Regions from separate parts of the Streptomyces sp. NRRL F-5755 genome, predicted to be linked through region 2. Evidence: riboswitches for the same ligand, from Rfam matches in the RefSeq annotation. Region 2 holds a riboswitch; each other region holds the start of a gene.
The links. Region 2 has a riboswitch for cyclic di-AMP ahead of ADK86_RS14210 (transglycosylase family protein). Riboswitches for the same ligand answer to the same signal wherever they lie in the genome.

Region 1: another riboswitch for cyclic di-AMP. It lies ahead of ADK86_RS33230 (C40 family peptidase); the one in region 2 lies ahead of ADK86_RS14210 (transglycosylase family protein).
Region 3: another riboswitch for cyclic di-AMP. It lies ahead of ADK86_RS15990 (NlpC/P60 family protein); the one in region 2 lies ahead of ADK86_RS14210 (transglycosylase family protein).

What each region holds. Positions count from the first base shown of each region.
Region 1 is NZ_LGCW01000298.1:30,908-37,846, reverse strand. It holds gene ADK86_RS33240 (ATP-dependent Clp protease proteolytic subunit) at 217-852, shown strand; gene ADK86_RS33235 (hypothetical protein) at 859-1,164, shown strand; cyclic di-AMP (ydaO/yuaA leader) riboswitch at 1,685-1,849, shown strand; gene ADK86_RS33230 (C40 family peptidase) at 1,853-2,326, shown strand; gene ADK86_RS33225 (DUF6328 family protein) at 2,512-3,084, shown strand; gene ADK86_RS33220 (ATP-binding protein) at 3,898-4,326, opposite strand; gene ADK86_RS33215 (helix-turn-helix domain-containing protein) at 4,628-5,512, shown strand; gene ADK86_RS33210 (DUF397 domain-containing protein) at 5,522-5,758, shown strand; gene ADK86_RS33205 (8-amino-7-oxononanoate synthase) at 5,818-6,939, opposite strand, start outside.
Region 2 is NZ_LGCW01000115.1:77,357-84,295, reverse strand. It holds gene eno (phosphopyruvate hydratase) at 1-986, opposite strand, end outside; gene ADK86_RS14210 (transglycosylase family protein) at 1,364-2,053, opposite strand; cyclic di-AMP (ydaO/yuaA leader) riboswitch at 2,057-2,266, opposite strand; gene ADK86_RS14205 (transglycosylase family protein) at 2,470-3,456, opposite strand; gene ADK86_RS14200 (cytochrome P450 family protein) at 3,664-4,935, opposite strand; gene ADK86_RS14195 (DUF6479 family protein) at 5,017-5,415, opposite strand; gene ADK86_RS14190 (LysR family transcriptional regulator) at 5,600-6,523, opposite strand; gene ADK86_RS14185 (MFS transporter) at 6,678-6,939, shown strand, end outside.
Region 3 is NZ_LGCW01000161.1:3,226-10,164, forward strand. It holds gene ADK86_RS15980 (GNAT family N-acetyltransferase) at 1-273, opposite strand, end outside; gene ADK86_RS15985 (hypothetical protein) at 765-1,118, shown strand; gene ADK86_RS15990 (NlpC/P60 family protein) at 1,175-2,356, opposite strand; cyclic di-AMP (ydaO/yuaA leader) riboswitch at 2,364-2,556, opposite strand; gene pcrA (DNA helicase PcrA) at 2,809-5,286, shown strand; gene ADK86_RS16000 (M23 family metallopeptidase) at 5,368-6,939, opposite strand, start outside.

The sequences.
Region 1 (6,939 bases), on a different contig from region 2:
GCCGCGCCGGTCTCGACAACAGGCGTGTACACCTCACAGCCAGTCAGTTCGCCCGCATTTCGGAGCCACTGACGCCCCATGAGCCGTTTCGCTCTCAGCGAGCGCCCGGCACTTCACCCCCGGCAGCCATTGCCTTCGGCACCGGAACCATGCTCCCATCAAGCTCTACGTACGTTCTGTACATTCTTTACAGATGGACAGCGAAGAGGAGTCCCCATGAACCGCCCCGAGGCCCGATATGTCCTCCCGGAGTTCACCGAGCGCACCTCGTACGGGGCCCGGACCATGGACCCGTACTCCAAGCTGCTCAGCGAGCGGATCATCTTCCTCGGCACACCGATCGACGACACCGCGGCCAACGACGTGATCGCGCAGCTCATGCACCTCGACTACGACGCGCCCGACCGGGACATCTCGCTCTACATCAACTCGCCCGGCGGCTCGTTCACCGCGATGACCGCGATCTACGACTCGATGCAGTTCGTGGGCTGCGACGTCGAAACCATCTGCCTGGGGCAGGCGGCCTCCGCCGCCGCGGTGCTGCTGGCGGCCGGTACGCCCGGCAAGCGCCTCGCCCTGCCGGGCGCCCGGATACTCATCCACCAGCCCTCGTTCGGCGAACCGGTGCAGGGCCAGGCCGACGACCTGCGCATCCAGGCCGACGAACTGCTGCGCACGCGCGCGCTGCTGGAGGAACTGCTCGCGAAGCACACCGGCCGGCCCGTCGAGCAGATCACCGAAGACCTCGAACGCGACAAGATCCTCGACGCCGCGGCCGCCGTCGAGTACGGGCTGATCGACGGACTCACCCGCAGCCGCAAGCCGCGCCCGGCGGCACTCGGCGCGAGGTGAGCCGGGATGCTGCCACCCGAACTGCCGCCGCTGCCCGCACTGACCCGCGCCGAGGGCGAGTTCATCGACAGCTACTTGGCGGTCCTGGACCTGCTGGGCCGGATCAACCCGGCACGCGGCACGGACACCTACGGCGGGCTGCGTGCCGCACAGGCCCTGGTCGGCAAGTCCATCGCCCTGCGGGACGCGTTGACGCTGATGCACGACCGGGGTGAGAACGAGGTGCATTCCGGCACGCTGACGCAGGCCCTGCGCGTCCTGGACGGTGAGCGCCGCGCGCGGCTCGTTTCCGTACCCCCGGCGCGTAGCTGACCCGCGCCCTCACCGCGCGGCCGACGCCCGGAGTTGACGTCGCGCCGCGCGCATCCGGAGGGCGCTCGTACGGGGGTCGGGTGCCCTCCTCCCTGCCCACTGCCGCCTTTTGGGGCCCAACCGCCCCAACAGGAACGTGCCGGACGGGAGCGACAGAGCAGGACAGGAGGCGCCGGAGCACCCCAAGAGCACAGGAACATGCCGACACGGAGCCCGATCGGGCTCGCCCGAACGGCGTAGCCGCGGGGTCGCGCTCTGCGTCACACGGCTTGCGCGGCCTGCGTACGTGTCGCCCGGAACCCCCGGTTCCGGGCCTGGTACGCGAGTCCTCACCCTTCTCGGCGCCCCCGCGAAACGCCCACTGTCCACCTGAACGGCGCATACGTGACCAAACTCACATATCGCCGTTTCTGCTCGGAATCCGGGCGCCGGTTGCGCAACGATCGCTCCGACGACAAGCCCCCGCCACCGCGGTGGGGCGGTCCGGGCGGACGCCCAATCCTGCCGCCGTACCGGATGTCCGGTCGATGCGCCTGGATCGGCAGGAGCGGAGGACCCGAGCACGACGGGACCGGCGGCCACCGCGGCCGCACGGGCCCTTGGGGTGAAGTCGCCACCGCGACCGGGCATCTTCGCCTGCCCGAACCCGACAGGTACTCCTTCGTCGGCGGCTGACGAAGGGTTGCGCATGAGTGCGCGTACCACCATGTCCCCCCTGCTGGTGCGAGCCGGACTGGTGTCCGCCGTCGCACTGGCCACGGTCGGCGGAACACTGGTCGTACCGGGAGCCTCGGCGGAGGCCGAAGCCGCGTCGAGTTCGGCGGCGGCACTGCGGATAGCCGCCTCCAAGAAGGGCTCGCCGTACAAGTACGGGGCCACCGGGCCGTACCGTTTCGACTGCTCGGGGCTGACGCTGTACTCGTTCAAACGGGCCGGCAAGCGGCTCCCACGCACCGCGGCGGCCCAGTACAACCGCACCCGGCACCTGTCCGCATCCGCGCGCCGCCTCGGCGACCTGGTCTTCTTCCACTCGCGCCGAGGGGTGTACCACGTGGGCATCTACGCGGGCAACGGCAAGATCTGGCACGCGCCCAAGCCGGGCACCGTGGTGCGCCTGGAGCGCATCTGGTCGCGCAGCGTCTCGTACGGCAGGGTCCGCTGACGCGGCCGTACCGAGCTGTCCTGTAGACGGCCTGCAACTGTCCTGAAAGAGCGTGCGTACGGGGCCGGGTGCGCCCCGGGCCCCGTACCGGGGTACGCGCACCGGCGCCCGTACGCGCGTCAGGGCACCCGTCCGCACAGGAGCGCGTCAGGAATGTTCAACGCGTCGGTGGATACCCGGACACAATGGCCCCCCTCACCGAAGACGACCGGAACGCATCGCCCCGATCGCACCAGCAGTCCGGATCCGACCGGTACGCCGTGTGCGCGGACCGCAACGAGACGCCTTTGGAGCGCTACGACCGCAACTTCGGCGAACTGCTCCAGGAACTGCGCGTCCTGCAGACCGGGGTGCAGATCCTGTTCGCGTTCTTGCTGACGCTGGCCTTCACGCCGCGCTTCGTGTCCCTGGACACCACGCAACGCGCCTTCTACGTCGGTACGTTGCTGTTGGCCGTGCTGGCGACGCTGCTGCTCACGGCGCCGGCGGCGGTGCACCGGGTGCTGTTCCGGCGGCGCGCGAAGAGGCTGATCGTGGAGGTCTCGGCGCGTCTGACGGCGGCCGGCATGGCGGTGCTCGCGCTGGCGCTGGCCGGTGCCGTACTGCTCGTGGTCGACGTCGTGCTGGGACGCGGCGCGGGCGTGACGGCGGGGTCCGTGACGCTGGTGACCTGCGGCGGCCTGTGGGCGCTGCTGCCGCGCGTACTGGGGCACCGGAACGGGCACATCAAGCCGGCGGTGCGCGACTCGTCCTCCTGAGCCGTCCCGCTCGGAGAACCCCCGTGGTCGCCCGGGAGGCCGCCGGACACCGCGCGGTGGAAATCTTTTGTGACCTGGTCGTCCTTGCTTTGGCGACGGCGAACCGATGGAGTCTCCTTAGCACGTGAGGAGACCCATGCACACGCACCTGCCCCAGCCCCCGCACACCGGGACCGACTCGTGAACCTGCGCGGACTTCTGCGCCGCCGCTCCCCCGCCGCCCCCTGCCCGGCCTGCGGCAGCACGGACGTGCTGTGGGAGGACGAGGGGGTCTACGGCGCCGGCGAACTCCTGTGGTGGTGCGCCTCCTGCCTGCACCAATGGCATCCGGGCGATCTCGCGGGCGGGGAACCGGTGAACGGCGGTCCTGTACCGGGCGGTCCTGTGCCAGGCGCTCCCGTACAGGGCGGTCCCTTTCCGGGCTCTCCCGTACCAGGCGGTCCCGCGCCTTCCCCTGCGCCCGTATCCCCGCCGGCGTTCGCGCCTCCCCCGCCACCCACGGTTCCGCCCGCGCCTGCCGCTCCTCCCGTCACCACGGCTTCGGCCGTGCCCCCGGTCGCCGCGGCCCCGCCCGCCCCCGGGCCGGCCACCGTCGCCGAACGCGTCATGTACGCGGCCGGGCTCACGCCGCTCGTCCCCTGCCCCGGTGCCTACGAGCCGTGGCCGTGCCGCTGTTCCCGCTGCGGGCGGGAGAGCAGTCCTACGTACCGGCAGGGGCGGGGCGACGGCGTGGGCTGCGCGTGCGGCGGGGGCCGGCGCCGCAGGCCGCGCTTTCTCGCCAAGCCGTGAGGCGCCGCGGGGCGGGCCGGGCCGCTACGGAAGGAACAGCTTCCACGGCAGCGTGATCCACACCGTCTTGCCCCCGGCTTGCGTCGGCTCGACCGTGAGCTGTCCGCCGGACTCCGCCGTGAGGAAGCGGACGATCACCATGCCGCGCCCGTTGTCCTGCTGGACGGCCGCCGGCAGCCGCTTCGGCCAGCGCGGATGGTCGTCGGTGACCCCGATGCGCAGCCGCTCGTCGCGGTCGAGCCGGACATCGACGGTGAAGACCGGGGACCGGCCGAAGGTGTGCTGCACGGCGTTGGTGGCCAGCTCCGAGACGATCAGGCGCACGGTGTCGGCCGTCTCCGTCCGGTCCGGCAGGCCCCATTCGGCGAGCACACCCGTGACGTACCTGCGGGCCTCGGCGACCGAAGCCGGTGTGCTGGGCAGAGTGAGTGAGGATTCCTGATGGTCTGCCATCGCGACCCGTCCCTTTCCCACCGAGGCTCGGCTCCGGCCCGCCGCCGGAGGAAGCCGCCGTCGCTGTCCGGTCTTTTCGGCACCCTCGTCTCCGGCCTCGGACCGCTGCTGTGCGCCAGACTGCCACTCCTGCTGCGACTGTGACGGGTCATCCACCAAGATGTGCATATATCTGTCGCCCGAAGCAGTGAACTCTGCTACGCGAGACCGTATTTGCGCGGCACACTGTCGGATCGGAATCGGCCACCGGGGCCGGGTGCGCGCACGGGATGGCCTCGCGGAACGGGACGGAGGAACAGGCATGGGGCACGGGCCCGTGGTACGCCGTCGCAAGCTGGGTGCCGAATTACGGCGTCAGCGGGCGCTCGCCGGACTCACCAGCGGCGAGGCGGCCCGCCGGGTGGGATGGCACCAGTCCAAGGTCAGCCGCATCGAGACCGGGCGCAGCGGGGTGAAACCGGGCGATGTCGAACTGCTGCTGGACGTGTACGGCGTCCGGGACGCGGAGCTGCGCGCCCTGCTCGCGGCGCTGTGCGGGGGCGGCGCGCAGGACGGTACCGCCCGGCGGGGCTGGTGGCACACCCACCGGGACCTGTTGCCGCCGGAGTACCGGGACTTCATCAGCCTGGAGTTCGGGGCGTCGCGGGCGCGCACGCTGGAGACGACGGTGGTGCCGGGGCTGCTCCAGACGGCGGACTACGCGCGGACGGTGACCCGCGCGACGCTGTCGGACCTGCCCGCGCGGCAGATCGACGAGCTGGTGGAGGTGCGCATGGCCCGTCAGGAGGTGCTGCGGGGCGCGCGGCCGCTGGAGCTGTGGGCGGTGCTGGACGAGGCGGTGCTGCGGCGGGAGATCTCCTCGCCCCGGGTGATGGCGGCGCAGCTCCGCCACATTCTGGACATGGGGCAATTGCCGCATGTGCGACTACAGGTGCTGCCCTTCGCGGCCGGTGTGCACATCGGCATCACCGGCCCTTTCGTTATCTTCTCCTTTCCGCTCACTTCTGACTTGGATGTGGTTGTTCTCGACCATTTGACGAGTAGCCTCTACTTGGAACGTAAAGAGGACCTCAGGGCGTACAGCGATGCGTTCGACACGCTGCGGGGGCGCGCCCTCTCCTGCGAGAAGTCAGCGGAATTCATCGCCCGGGCCGCCGATACCTCATGGGCCGGCACCGGCGTCTGAGGAGGCACCATGTCAGTCCCGTCCGGGCACGCCCGGCCCCGCACCGTCCGGCCCGGCCTCCGGTGGCGGCGCAGCAGCCGCAGCACCGGGATGAACAACTGCGTCGAGACGGCCCGCATCGGCCCCGGGCTGCTCGCGGTGCGCGACTCGAAGAACACCGCGGGCCCGGCCCTGCTGTTCACCTCCGCCGCCTGGACGTCCTTCGTCGGCGGGCTGGCCGACCGCCGCTTCACCAAGGTGGGGTGAAACCGGTCCGCGAGGTGAGGTGAACCGGTCCGCCGTACGCAACGGGCGGCCGGCCCCTCTCAGGCGCCCGGCGCGGTGCGCAGGATCGTGCGGACCGCTTCGCGCGTCTGCCGTGCGGTCAGGTCCGCGCGGGCGGTCAGCCGGAGCCGGGAGATGCCGTCGGGTACGGACGGCGGGCGGAAACAGCCGACCAGGAGGCCCGCGTCGCGGCAGTCCGCGGCCCACCGGACGGCCTGTTCCGGCGAGGGCGCCCGTACGGACACCACGGCGGCGTCCGGGCGGGCGACCGTCAGCCCGGCCTCGGTGAGCCGCTGGTGCAGTTCGTCCGCCACCTCGCGGACCCGGCTCGCGCGCTCCGGCTCGCGGCGCAGCAGCCGCAGCGCCGTACGGGCCCCGCCGGCCGCCGCGGGGGCCAGCCCGGTGTCGAAGATGAACGTCCGCGCCGTGTTGACCAGGTGCTCGATGACCCGGGCCGGTCCGAGGACCACGCCGCCCTGGCTGCCGAGGGACTTCGACAGTGTCGCGGTGGCGACCACGTCCGCGTCCCCGGCCAGCCCGGCCGCGTGCAGCGTGCCGCGCCCCCCGTCGCCGAGCACGCCCAGCCCGTGCGCGTCGTCGACGAGCAGCGCCGCGCCGTGCGCCCGGCAGGCGTCGGCGAGGGAGCGCAGCGGCGCGGCGTCGCCGTCCACCGAGAAGACGGCGTCGGTGACGGCGAGGGCCGGCCCGTCGTGCCCGTCCAGCGACTTGCGTACCGCGTCGGGGTCGGCGTGCGGGGCCACGACGGTACGGGCCCTGGCGAGCCGGCAGCCGTCGATGAGCGAGGCGTGGTTGCCCGCGTCCGAGACGATCAGACCGCCGGGGCCGCCGAGGGCGGTGACGGCGGCGAGGTTGGCGGCGTAGCCGGAGGACAGTACGAGGGCGGCCTCGAAGCCGCAGAAATCGGCGAGTTCGGCCTCCAGGCGCGCGTGCAGCTCGGTGCTGCCGGACACCAGGCGGGAGCCGGTGGCGCCGGCGCCCCAGCGGTGCGCGGCCTGCGCGGCGCCGCGGGTGACCTCCGGGTGCCGCGCCAGGCCGAGGTAGTCGTTGCTCGCCAGGTCCAGCAGGGACGACTCGACCGGCCGCGGCCGGAGGGTACGGACGAGGCCCGCCCGGCGGCGCTGTTCGCGGGCCGTGTCGATCCA
Region 2 (6,939 bases):
GCGGAGCCCTCCTCGATGCCGCGGGCCAGGCGCTCCGGGTTGGTCACGAACAGGTCGTCGCCGACCAGCTGCACCTTGGTGCCCAGGCGGTCGGTGATGACCTTCCAGCCGTCCCAGTCGTCCTCGAACAGCGGGTCCTCGATGGAGACCAGCGGGTAGGCGTCGACCAGCTCCGCGTAGTACGCGGTCATCTGCTCGGCGGTGCGCTGCTGGCCCTCGAACTCGTAGACGCCGTCCTTGTAGAACTCGGAGGCGGCGACGTCCAGCGCGAGCGCGATGTCCTGGCCGGGGGTGTAGCCGGCCTCCTTGATGGCCTCCAGGATGAGGTCCAGGGCCTCGCGGTTGGAGCCGAGGTTCGGGGCGAAGCCGCCCTCGTCGCCCAGGCCGGTGGCCAGGCCCTTGCTCTTCAGCACCTTCTTGAGGGTGTGGTAGACCTCGGCGCCCCAGCGCAGCGCCTCGGAGAAGGACTCCGCGCCGATCGGGGCGATCATGAACTCCTGGATGTCCACGTTGGAGTCGGCGTGCGAGCCGCCGTTCAGGATGTTCATCATCGGGACCGGCAGCACGTGGGCGTTCGGGCCGCCCAGGTAGCGGAACAGCGGCAGGTCGCTGGCCTCGGAGGCGGCGTGCGCGACGGCCAGGGAGACGCCCAGGATGGCGTTGGCGCCGAGCGAGCCCTTGTTGTCGGTGGCGTCCAGGTCGAACATGGCCTGGTCGATCAGGCGCTGCTCGGTGGCGTCGTAGCCGACCAGCTCCGGGCCGATCTGCTCGATGACCGCGAGGACGGCCTTCTCCACGCCCTTGCCCAGGTAGCGGTTCGGGTCCCCGTCCCGCAGCTCGATGGCCTCGAAGGCGCCGGTGGAGGCGCCGGACGGAACGGCGGCACGGCCGGTGCTGCCGTCGTCGAGGCCGACCTCGACCTCGACCGTGGGATTGCCTCGCGAGTCGAGGATCTCGCGAGCTACGACGACGTCGATGGACGGCACGTTGTCTCCTTCATGGGTGTCTGGAGTTCTGCAGCACGAGCCTAACGGCCTCCCGGGGTTCCGCTCGCCGCCAGCCCGGCCCTTGGGACGAAAACACCCGCAAAGGCCCTGTTCACGGGACGTACGGGCGCAATGTTCGCTGTACGGGGAAGTGGGCGCGTGGGTGGTACGGGCCCGCTGCGGAGCCGGGCGGCCGGCGGAAAGGGAGAAGCCCCGCCGCGGCGCGTGCGGGGGTTCACACGCCGTGGCGGGGCGGTCTCACGGGATGAGCGGATTCCCGGTGCGAGCGGCCCGGCCCCGGGCGCGTGCCGTTCCGTGCGTACCGCCGTACGTACGGGGCGACACGGTCACCCGGGGGCCGTCGGGTTTCAGCGGGCTCAGACGGCCAGCTTCTGACCCGGGAAGATCAGGTTGGGGTTGCCGCCGATGACGGACTTGTTGTTCTCGTAGACCGACTTCCAGTTGGTGCCGTGGGAAGCGGCGATCTTGGCGAGGGTGTCACCGGACTTGACGGTGTAGTTGCCCTTGGGGTTCGACTTCGGCGTCGACTTGTGGGACGGGGCCGGGGTCTTGCGGGCCAGCTCCTCGCCCTGCTTACGGGCCTCGGACCGCGAGGAGTGCTGCGGCGCCGAGTAGGAGCGCTTCGACTTGTAGGACTTGTGGGAGCCCTGCGAGGAGCCGCCCTCGGCCGTGGCGTTCGAGTTGCCCTTGCCCAGGTGGCCGCCGGCGCAGGTCCAGGCGCCCGGGCCCTGGATGGCGAGCAGGCGCTCGGCCGCGGCGATCTGCTGGCTCTTGGAGGCCATGTCGGCGCGCGGGGCGTACTTGGTGCCGCCGGCGGCCTTCCAGCTGGAGTTGGTGAACTGCAGGCCACCGTAGTAGCCGTTGCCGGTGTTGATCGACCAGTTGCCGCCGGACTCGCACTGGGCGACGGCGTCCCAGTTGTTCGCGGCGGAGGCAGAGGTGGCGCCCATCAGCGGGACGGCCACAGCGGCACCGGCGACACCGGCCAGCGTGGCGACGCGGACGGCCTTGGAGGGACGGCGGTGCTTGCCCTTGGTGTTCAGCATGGTTCGTTTCCTCACCGACGCCTACGAGGTGAGCTGTCGGGTTCGGGCTGTGAGTGGCCCGGCCGCGTGAGCTTCCACGCGGCTTCACCCCAAGCCGGCTGTCCCGCTTCCGCGGGCGGGGCCGGCGACTTACCTTGGGTCCCCCGCTCCTGCCTTCGGCGCTGTCGCGACGTATGACCTCCGGCCACCGGCAGGATTCGGCGTGTGGCTGAAGGGCCCGCTTTGGCGAGCGATGAAGACGGTAAACACGAACGGCCCGCCGGTTCAAACCCCTACATCTGAGGCCAGTTGACCCTCAGACATCACAGGATCATCACATTTCCGCAGGTCGTCGCAGGTTTGGAAACAACGGACAGGGCGGACGGCGGGTTGCCGAACGAGATCCATGTCTCACTTTCACCAAACCGGTCAATTACTTACGAACCACTCGGTTCGGCGGTCAGATCAAGGCGCTGGCCAGGGTGGATGAGGTCCGGATCGCCCCCGATGACACCTTTGTTGGCCTTGTACAGCGCCGGCCAGCCCCCGGAGACCCCGCGGTCCTCGGCGATAACTGACAGGTTGTCACCCGGCCGCACGGTGTAGTCGCCGGGCGACGCCGGGTCCGTACGGTGCGCGTCACCGCCGCGCGACGGGTGCTCCCCGCCGGACCGGCCCGCGTCACCCGTGCCTCCGGTGCCCGTGGCGGGCCCCTCGTCCTCGCTGGGCTTGCCGCGGTGCTTGCCGCCCGGGGACGGAGGTGTGGTGGGCTCCGTGGCCTTGTCGCCGCCGGGAGTGGCCGGGTCGTCCGTACGGCCCGTACCGGACGGGTCCGGCGTACGGGACGCGTCGCCGCTGCGGGACGGGTCGGTCGGCGACGGCTTCGGCTCCGGGGTCCGCGTGCCGCCGGGCTCGGGCGTCCGGGACGGCTTGCCGGAGCCGGAGGGCGACGGCTCGGCGGGAGTGGAGGGGGAGGGCCTGGAGGAAGGGGCCGACGAGGAGGGCTCCGGCGACGGGGTGGTGCCCGGGTCCACGTCCGGTCTGCCACCGCCCTTCTTGAGCCCCGCGTTCACCGCGCAGCTCGGCCAGGTGTCCGGCCCCTGCGCGGCGAGGATCGACTCGGCGACGGCTATCTGCTGCGAGCGGCTGGCCAGGTCGGGGCGCGAGGCGTACGCCCCGCCGCCGTTCTTGTCCCACATCTCCTGGGTCAGCTGGAGGCCGCCGTAGAAACCGTTGCCGGAATTGGCGCTCCACACGCCACCGCTCTCGCACTGCGCGACCCGGTCCCAGGTGGCGGCGTCGGCCGCCTGCGCGTCGGCGGCGGCGAGCAGGGGCATGGCGAGGGCGCCGCCGGCGACTCCCGCCGTGACGAAGATGGCCGGAGCCTGACGGGGGCGACGGTGTCGGCCGGTCCCGGAGCGCATGCGGTTGCCTTTCGAGCGGCGGTTGAGTTGTCGTCGAAAGGCCGGGACCGTGGGCCGCACGGCCCGCCCCGGCCTTTCAGACGGATGAAAGTAGCGGTGCGGCCCGCTCGTCACAAGCCGGTGTAGCGGAGATCACGCTCAGGTCACGGCCTGACGTGGCGTCACTTCCGTACGGGGTATGGCGTCACTTCCGTATAAGCGGAACCATCACTTCCGTACGGGTGTGAACCCCACCGGCAGGGCTCGCAGCCCCCGCATGATCAGTCCGCCGCGCCACCGCAGATCGTCCGGGTCGGCGGCGAGTTCCAGGTCCGGCAGCCGGGTCAGCAGCGTGGCGATGGCGGTCCGGCCTTCGAGGCGGGCCAGCGGCGCGCCCAGGCAGTAGTGGATGCCGTGGCCGTAGCCGAGGTGCTGGTTGTCGCGGCGGGTCAGGTCCAGTACGTCCGGTTCCGCGAAGCGCCGCGGGTCGCGGTCGGCGGCGGCGAGCACGACCAGGACCGGGTCGCCCTCGGCGATGCGCTGCCCGCCCAGGGTCAGGTCCCTGGTCGCGAAGCGCCAGGTGGCCAGCTCGACCGGGCCGTCGTAGCGCAGCAGTTCCTCGACCCCGGCGGCGAGCAGCTCCGTATCGCCCGCCGCCGCGGCCTTCTGGAGCAGTTCGCGCTGGTCGGGGTGGCGCAGCAGCTGGTACACGCCGTTGCCGATGAGATTGACGGTGGTCTCGAAGCCCGCGAACAGCAGGATGAAGGCCATCGCGGCGGCCTCGTTCTCCGTCAGGTGCTCACCGTGGTCGGAAGCGCGGATCAGACCGGAGATGAGGTCGTCGGCCCCTTCCTCCCCCAGGGCCTCGCGCTTGCGGTGGATCAGCTCGGCGAGGTAGCCGCGCATCTTCTTCACCGACCGGGCGACGCCGCCGCGCGGCCCGCCGCCGTGCCGGATCATCATCCCGGCCCAGTCGCGGAAGTCGTCCTGGTCCTCGCGCGGGACGCCGAGCAGGTCGCAGATGGCGTAGATGGGGAGCGGGAAGGCGAACTCGTGGATGAGGTCGGCCTCGCCGCGCTCCGCGAAGGAGTCGATGAGCGCGTCGGTCAGTTCCTGTACGCGGGGCGCGAACCGGGCGATACGGCGCGGCGTGAACGCCTTGGAGACCAGGCGGCGCAGCCGGGTGTGGTCCGGCGGGTCGATGTTGAGCAGGTGCGTCATCAGGTTGGCGCCGCGCTCGCCGGGGATGCCGACCTTGCCCTTGCCGTGCGCGGCCTCGCTGTGGTGCACCGGGTTCTTCGACAGCCGGGTGTCGGCGAGCGCCTGCCGCGCGTCCGCGTACCGGGTCACCAGCCAGGCTTCGACACCGCTGGGCAGCCGGGTGCGGTGTACGGGCGCGTGCTCGCGCAGCCAGGCGTACGCCGGGTACGGGTCGGAGGCGAACTCCCACGTGAACAGTTCCGGGCAGGGCGGGACGGCCGCCGGTCCGTGGCCGGACACGGGGCAGGCGGTGCCGGGCGCGGCGGGGGCCGCGGGCTGTTCGTCGGAAGGGTGTGGGGTCTGCTGGCGCACCCCTCGACGTTAACCCCCGCCGAACGAGCCGCTGTGCCCCTCCTGCCAGCGCTTGCGCTCCCGGTTCTGGTCCTCGCCGTGGCGGGTGGGCGCGTTGCCGTAGTCCGGCAGCTCGTGCGGGGTCAGCCGGTGGTCGCCGTCGCGCGGCACCTCGTTGGGGTCGCGCAGCTCGCTCTCGTACCCGGTCGGGTTCTTGGGCGGCGTCGGCTGGGTCTCCGGCTCGGGCGGGTCGGGTTCACGGTCCCGGCGGCGCCTGCCGTAGACCACGGCGAGGATCAGCCCCAGGACGATGACGATCCCGGCGACCAGCGGACCGGTGCCGACGACCATGTCCCGGGTGAAGTCCACGGCCTGCTGCACAGAGCCGATGTCCTGGGCCGGTGTGGCCGAAACGATCGTTGCTGTCATTTGACCCGGGTACCCGGGTGGGCGGGGACGATGCGCGGGCGGCGGCCGGTAGCGGACCGTCCGGCCGGTACGGGGGCGAAGGCGCAGGTCAGCGGTGGTCTGCTGGGCAGTTGGTCAGATGCGCTGAGCGATCGGATCGCCGGCCGGGCAGCCGGTCAGGTGCCTTGAGCAACCGGACCGCCGATCAGGTGCTCTGAGCAACCGGTACGGTCGGCATCCGGTCCGGCTCCGGGGCCGAAGGGTCCACGCCCAGCGCTGCCAGAAAGGCCGCCGCCGCGGGCGAGGGACCCAGCCGGTTCCATACGACGCGCTCGACCCGGGCGGGGGCGTTGCGGACACGCACCACGCTCAGCCCGGTCAGCTCCGAGGCGAACGCCTGCGGCACCATGCCGATGCCCAGCCCCGCGCGGACCAGCTTGGCCAGGAACTCCACGGTGGTCACCTCGAAGGCCACCTCGGTCGTCAGGCCCGCCGCGCGGAACGCCTCCTCCCGTTGGCGGCGGGCCGCCGAACCGGCCGTGAAGTCCACGAAGGTCTCCTCGGCGAGCCGCGGCAGATCCGTCCACTCCCGGCCCGCCAGCGGGTGGCCCGGCGGTACGACGGCCACCAGCTCGCCGTGGGCCAGCGCCCGTTCCCGTACGCCCTGGCTGCGGGCGCCCGGCACCAGGCCGACGAAGGCGACGTCCAGCGTGCCCTGCCGGACCTGCTCGATCAGCTGCTCGCTCATCTCCATGCGCAGACTGATCCGCACCTGGGGATAGCGGGCGCGGTAGGCGCCCAGCTCACGGGCCAGGTCGACGGCCGCGACGGTGGAGATCGCGCCCACCGCGAGCCGGCCGCGTACCTCGCCGGCCGCCGCCTCCACCTCGGCGCGGGCCCGGTCGGCCGCCTCCAGCGCCTGCCGGGCGACCGGCACGAACGCCTCGCCCGCGGCCGTCAGCCGCACGCTGCGGCTCGTACGGTGGAAGAGCCGGGCGCCGAGCTCCTTCTCCAGGCGGGCGATCTGGTGGCTGAGCGCGGACTGCACCACATGGCAGCGCTCGGCGGCCCGGGTGAAGCCACCGGTCTCGGCGACCGCGACCACGTACCGCATCTGTTGCAGCTCCATACCGCGAGCGTAGCCAGCGCCCCGCCGCCGACCGTCGATCGCGGTTCACGATGGGTGGGATGACAACTATGTGTTGGACTCATCGACCGGTGCCGCGGAGGCTGAGGGACGGAGCAACACCGACGGGGTGGCGCGCAGTGCGGAAAGGGACCTGATGTCTACCCAGGAATCGCAGGAAGAGGGGCGGCCCGGGCTCGGGCGCGGCACGCTGCTGCTGATGTCCGTGGCAACCGGCCTGTCGGTCGCGGGCAACTACTTCGCGCAGCCGCTGCTCGACGTCATAGGCCGCGACCTGCACCTGGGCTCCGCCACCACGGCCCTGGTGGTGACCGTCGCGCAGGTCGGCTACGGCCTGGGGCTGCTGTTCCTCGTCCCGCTCGGTGACCTGCTGGAGCGGCGGCGGCTGGCGGTGAGTC
Region 3 (6,939 bases), on a different contig from region 2:
GGTGTAGCCGGCCGGCGCCGCCACAGGGGCGGGCACCGGGGGCAGAGCGGCCGACATCAGGAACTGCGGCTCGGTGATCTCCCAGGTGGCAGGCAGGACGGGGGCGACTTCCGAGCGCGGGGCGCAGACGTTGATCCACAGGTTGGGGGTGGTGATCGATGCGGTGAGGTCGCGGAGGACGCCCGGGTCGGCGGCGGGGAAGACGTAGCGGTGCGACCAGACGGGGACACGGACCTCGACGTAGAAGCCGCCGTGGACTGCGACGGGGGGCACGGCGCCACGGCACCGCGCCAAGCCGTGCACCCAGGTCCGGACGAGGTCCGGGTGCACGGCGGGGGGAGGGGAGGAGGGGGAGGGAAAGTGCGAACCGGCCGTATCTATAGGGAGGTTCATACGGCCGATCTTAAGGCGGGTCATCGTACGGACAGAGGCTTCGTCGTTCCGGCGCCCGCCTTCCTGGGTCCGGCGGCGACCCGTAACAGGGGGAGCGGGCCGCCGCCGTTCCTCTCGGCGGGGACGGCCGACGACCGCCGGGGCGGAATCCGGCGGCGGTGGGGAGTCGGCCGCCTGATTGAGGACGCTAAACCTCGGCACCACAAAAGGGGGACGGGTTGACGGGTATTGCTCGTTCTCGCCCTGTCGGTGTGTACGCCTGCCCGTTGCCGCACGTCTCGAAGGCATGACGGAAGCGGACTCCGACCGGAGTGGAAGAGAGGCGGACCTGAGTACGAAGCCGTGGTAGGCGAGGGCTACGATCCACCACTATGGACGTAGTGACCAAGGTCTTCGTGGGTCTGCACATCATCGGCATCGCGTCGCTGCTCGGCGGCTTCCTGACCCAGCTGAAGCCGATGAGCGCGGGCACCGCCCGCTTCGTGCCGGCCATGCTGCACGGCGCGCTGACGATGCTGGTGACCGGCGTCATCCTGGTCGGCCTCAACCAGGCCCAGGACCACTCGCTCAACAACATCAAGTTGGGCGTGAAGCTCGCCGTACTGGTCGTGATCCTGGGCCTGGTCTACGTGAAGCGCGACGAGGAGAAGGTGGAGAAGCCCTTCTTCCTGGCGGTGGGGCTGCTGACGGTGGTCAACATCTTCATCGCGCTGCTGTGGACGTGAGCAGCAACCGCTGAGGACCTGCCGAGGGCCGTGGGGCGCACCCCACGGCCCTCTTCTCATGCCGGCCGCACGCTCCCGTAGATCGGCATGTAGTAGATCGACTCGACCCGCACACTGGCCCCCGGCTTGGGGGCGTGGATCATCTTGCCGTCGCCGATGTACATGCCGACGTGGCTGATGTCGTTGTAGAAGAACACCAGGTCACCGGGCTTGAGGTCCTTGGTCGCCACCCGGTCGCCGGCCTTCACCTGGTCCCAGGTCGTACGGGGCAGCGAGACGCCCGCCGCCTTCCAGGCCGCCTGCGTCAGGCCGGAGCAGTCGTAGGAGTTCGGGCCCGTCGCGCCCCAGACGTACGGCTTGCCCATCTGCGCGCGGGCGAACGCGAGCGCCTTGGCGGCCTTGGTCGCGTACGAACCGTCGGACGTACCGCTGCCGGAGCCACCGGACCCGCCGGAACCGCCATCCGGCGTTCCGGTGCCCGGGTCCGGATTGTCGTGCTGTTTGCGGTCCTCCCGCTCCTTGCGCTCCTTCTCGGCCTGCTTACGGGCCAGCTCCTCGGCCTTGCGCTTGGCCTCGGCCTCCTTCTTGCGCTCCAGCTCCGCCAGCCGCGCCTTCTCCTGGGCGGTCAGCCGGGACAGCAGCTGCCGGGCCTCGGCCAGCTTGGCCTGGACGTCCTTCTTGGACTCCTTCAGGGATGCCTGCGTCTCGGTGAGCCGCTCCAGGCTCCGGGACGCCTCGGCCCGCTGGCGTACGGCCTTGGCCTGCTGCTCCTGATAGTCGCTGACGGCCTTCTTCTGCGCGCCGGTCAGCTGGTCCATCAGGTGGCTGCGGTCCGCGAACTGCTGCGGGTTACGGGCCAGGAGCAGCTGCGCGGTCGGGCTGATGCCGCCGCTGCGGTACTGGGCCGCGGCGTACGTGCCCAACTGGCGCCGGGCGTCGTTCATCTTCTGGGTGCGCCGTGCGGTGTCGTCCAGGAGGCGGTCGACGGTGCCGCGCTGCTCGTCGGCCTGCTCCTTGACGGCGTTGTACTTCTGGGTCGCCACTTCGGCCTGCCGGTAGAGGTCGTCGACCTTCTGCTTGACCTCTTCGATGGACTGCTTCGGCTGGCTCGGCGCGGCTTCGGCCGTCTGCGAGAGCAGGGTGACCGAGGCGAGGGCTGCGGTGGTGAGCCCGGCGGCCGTACGTCGGCTACCGGGGGAGGTGAGTATGCGGGTGCGCGGCTTGCGGTGCGACGCCAAGGTCGGCGCCTCCTTCCGTGGACCGCCTACCGGGTTAGCTGTCGGGTTCGGGCCACTGCGGAAGGCTTGCCCTACGGCCTGTACGGCTGCGGGAGAGGTCCTGGGGGCGCGTGCCCCGGCACCTCGCGCCGTACCGGCCGATTCACCCCGGTGGTACGTGTGGGTCCCCGGCTCCGGATGCCTGGCGGCAGGGCCGGACTCGGCGGGGGCGGCCCGTGCGGACGCTGTTCGACCGCGGGGACGGCGGGCTGCCCGAGCGAGCACGGTAGCCAACCCGTGTGGCTCCTGGGAAGGCTGATGTGCGATATGCCCGAAACCTTTTCGTGATCTTTCCGCGACCGGTGCGTGTCCTGTGACGCCCGCCACCCGCCGGGGGAGGCGGGCCAGGTCACACGGCCGGTTTTCGCGGTTCGGGCCGGGCTGTCAGTGCGGCGGCCTACACTCGATGGGCGATGAGCAGCCTCTTTGACGACAGTTTCCTGGCGGACCTCGAACCCACGGATGAGGGGCCCCCGCCGCCTCCCGAGGACGAGAGCGGTCCGGCACAGGAGGAGATCCCGGCCGACCTGTTCGGCGGGCGCTTCGACGTGCCCGGCGGCATCCCGCACGCCGTGGGCCCGGGCCGCGACCCGTACTACCGCGACGGCGCCCCCCGCCCCGCGGTGGACCCCGCCGCCCTCCTGGAGGGGCTGAACGACCAGCAGAAGGCCGCCGTGGTGCACAGCGGCGGGCCGCTGCTCATCGTCGCGGGCGCCGGCTCCGGCAAGACCCGCGTCCTGACGCACCGCATCGCGCACCTGCTCGGCGCCCGCGGTGTGCACCCCGGCCAGATCCTCGCGATCACCTTCACCAACAAGGCCGCGGGCGAGATGAAGGAGCGCGTCGAGGACCTGGTGGGCCCCCGTGCGAACGCCATGTGGGTCTCCACCTTCCACAGCGCGTGCGTGCGCATCCTGCGCCGCGAGTCCAAGAAGCTGGGCTTCACGTCGTCCTTCTCGATCTACGACGCGGCCGACTCCAAGCGCCTGATGGCCCTGGTCTGCCGGGATCTGGACCTCGACCCCAAGCGGTTCCCGCCCAAGTCCTTCAGCGCCAAGGTCTCCAACCTCAAGAACGAGCTCATCGACGAGGAGACCTTCGCGCAGCAGGCTGCCGACGGGTTCGAGAAGTCGGTGGCCGAGGCGTACACGATGTACCAGGCCCGGCTGCGGGAGGCCAACGCCCTGGACTTCGACGACATCATCATGACCACGGTCAACCTCCTCCAGGCGTTCCCCGATGTCGCCGATCACTACCGCCGCCGCTTCCGGCACGTCCTCGTCGACGAGTACCAGGACACCAACCACGCCCAGTACACCCTCGTACGGGAGCTGGTGGGGCCTGCCGAGTCGGCCGGTGAGCTGTGCGTGGTCGGTGACGCCGACCAGTCGATCTACGCGTTCCGCGGCGCCACGATCCGTAACATCCTCCAGTTCGAGGAGGACTATCCGGACGCCACGACGATCATGCTGGAGCAGAACTACCGCTCCTCCCAGACGATCCTCAGCGCCGCCAACGCCGTCATCGAGCGCAACGAGAACCGCCGCCCCAAGAACCTGTGGACGGACGCCGGCGAGGGCCCCCGCATCATCGGCTACGTCGCCGACACCGAGCACGACGAGGCCCAGTTCGTCGCCGACGAGATCGACCGGCTGACCGACGCGGGCGACGCCAAGGCGGGCGATGTCGCGGTCTTCTACCGCACCAACGCCCAGTCCCGCGTCTTCGAAGAGATCTTCATCCGGGTCGGCCTGCCCTACAAGGTCGTCGGCGGTGTGCGCTTCTACGAGCGCAAGGAGGTCCGCGACGTCCTCGCGTACCTGCGCGTCCTCGCCAACCCCGAGGACACCGTCCCGCTGCGCCGCATCCTGAACGTGCCCAAGCGCGGCATCGGCGAGCGCGCCGAGGCGATGATCGACGCGCTGTCCGCCCGCGAGAAGATCACCTTCCCGCAGGCGCTGCGCCGCGTCGACGAGGCGTACGGCATGGCCGCGCGCTCCGCCAACGCCGTCAAGCGCTTCAACACGCTCATGGAGGAGCTGCGGACCATCGTCGAGTCCGGCGCGGGCCCCGCCACTGTCCTGGAGGCGGTCCTGGAGCGTACGGGCTATCTGGCCGAGCTCCAGTCCTCGACCGACCCGCAGGACGAGACCCGCATCGAGAACCTCCAGGAACTGGCCGCCGTCGCCCTCGAATTCGAGCAGGACCGCGGCGAGGAGAACCCCGGCACCCTCGCCGACTTCCTGGAGCAGGTCGCGCTGGTCGCCGACTCCGACCAGATTCCGGACGAGGACGAGGAGGGCACCGGCGTCATCACCCTCATGACGCTGCACACCGCCAAGGGCCTGGAGTTCCCCACCGTCTTCCTGACCGGCATGGAGGACGGCGTCTTCCCGCACATGCGCGCGCTCGGCCAGACCAAGGAGCTGGAGGAGGAGCGCCGCCTGGCGTACGTCGGCATCACCCGCGCCCGCGAACGGCTCTACGTGACCCGCTCCACGATGCGCAGCGCCTGGGGCCAGCCGTCGTACAACCCGCCCTCCCGCTTCCTGGAGGAGATCCCGGACAAGTACGTGGACTGGCGGCGCACGGGCCCCGCGACGCCCTCCGCCTCGATGGGCAGCCTCTCCGGCACGGGCGGCGGGGGCTTCGGCTCCGGCCTGTCCTCGTCGCGTACGAAGGCGGGCCCGAGCGGCTTCGCGACCCGGCGCGCCAAGGACCGCGAGGTGGTCTCGCTGGCGGTCGGCGACCGCGTCACGCACGACAGCTTCGGTCTGGGCTCGGTCGTCGCGGTCAAGGGCAGCGGCGACAACGCGGAGGCGACGATCGACTTCGGCGGCGAGAAGCCGAAGCGGCTGCTGCTGCGGTACGCGCCGGTGGAGAAGCTCTGACGCCGGCCGGGAAGCTCTGACGCAGCTGTCCGGCGCTCCCTCAAGGGGTGCGCCGGACGGGGCGTCAGCCGTGCCGGCCGGTCAGTTCGGGTTGAGCCCGTGGCTGCGCAGCCACGGCAGCGGGTCTATGGCCGAGCCGCCGCCCGGGCGCACCTCGAAGTGCAGGTGCGGTCCCGTGGAGTTGCCGGAACTGCCCGAGTACGCGATCTGGTCGCCCGCCTTGACCTTGCCCGACCGGATCTTGGTGCTGCTCAGATGGCAGTACCAGGTCTCGGTGCCGTCGGGGGCGGTCACGATCGCCATGTTGCCGTAGGCGGAGTTCCACTGGGTGCGTACGGTGCCGTCGGTGGCGGCCATGACGGGCGTGCCGAAGCCGACCGGGAAGTCGATGCCGGTGTGCACGGACATCCAGTTCACGCCCGCCTGCCCGTACAGCGCGCTCAGACCGTGCTGCGCGACGGGCAGCACGAACTTGGGGCGCATCGCCTCCTTGCGCGCCGCCTCGTCGGCCTTGCGCTTCTTCTCGGCGAGCTGCCGGGCCTTGAGGTCGATGCGCTCCTGCGTACGGCTGGCGCGGTCGGCGAAGTCGTCGGCGCCCGCGCTCAGGCTGGCGAGCTGAGTGTCGAGCTTGTTGTTGGCGACGGCCGGCTGCACGGCCGCGGGGTCCCCTGCGGCCTGGGTCGTCGTGCCGTCCTTGGCGCCGCTCTCGGCGCCGCTGGTGACGGAGGCGGCGGCGACGGCGCACACACCCATGGCGGCGACCGAGGGCACCGCGACGGTCAGCAGCGCGGAGCGCTTGGCGGTACGGCGGCGACCGCGGCCGGACGACCCGCTGCCCTGCGCGGCACGGCGCGAGCGGGAGCCGCGCGCGACGGGCACGCCGCTGGAGGCGGGGCTGCCCTCGGGAGTGATGTCGGTGGCGTACGGGTCCTCGGCGGCCTCAGGGGCCCCGGGGCCTCCAGGGGCCTGGGAGCCGAGGCCGTCGAAACCGTCCGGGCCGTCGAGGTCGGGCGTGATCGCCGGGGTGGTCTGGGTGAGCGCTTCGGCGATGGCGGTGGCGCCGAGGCCGTGCTCGTCGGCGAATCGGTCCTCCGCCGCGTCCGTACCCGAAGCCGCCTCATACGTTCCGTAGGCGGACCCGTACTGATCGTTTGTGTTCGCGTACGGTCCGGAACCGTACGGCTGCCCGCTTTCGTGCGGTTCGCCGCCGTACAGGCCCAGGCCGGGCCCGGCCCAAGTCATGGTCTCCCACTGGGAGCTGGCGGCGTCGCCGTACGGGTACCCGGTCTGCGGCGGTCCCGCCTGCGCCGGAATACCGGCGATCACGTCCGACTCCACGGCCCCCCAGACCGCGGTGGCCTCGTAGGCGTCGGGGCCGGTCGCGCCGCCCGGTCCGTAGCCGCCGTCGTACGCCGTGTGGGAGTACGGGTCGTAGGCGGCCTCCGGCTGCGTGCCGGTGGCGGGGGAGCCGGAGTTGGCCGCTCCGGTGCCGTAGACGCCCGCGGGGTGGGTACCCGCGTCGTAGCCGCCGCCGTAGGCACCGGTCGCGTACGCGGCGGTGGCGTACGCGTCGGTGCCGTACGCGGTGGTGTCGTACGGCGAAGCGTCGTGCGCGCCGGTGGCCTGGTGGCCGGGGAGCGCACCGAAGTACGG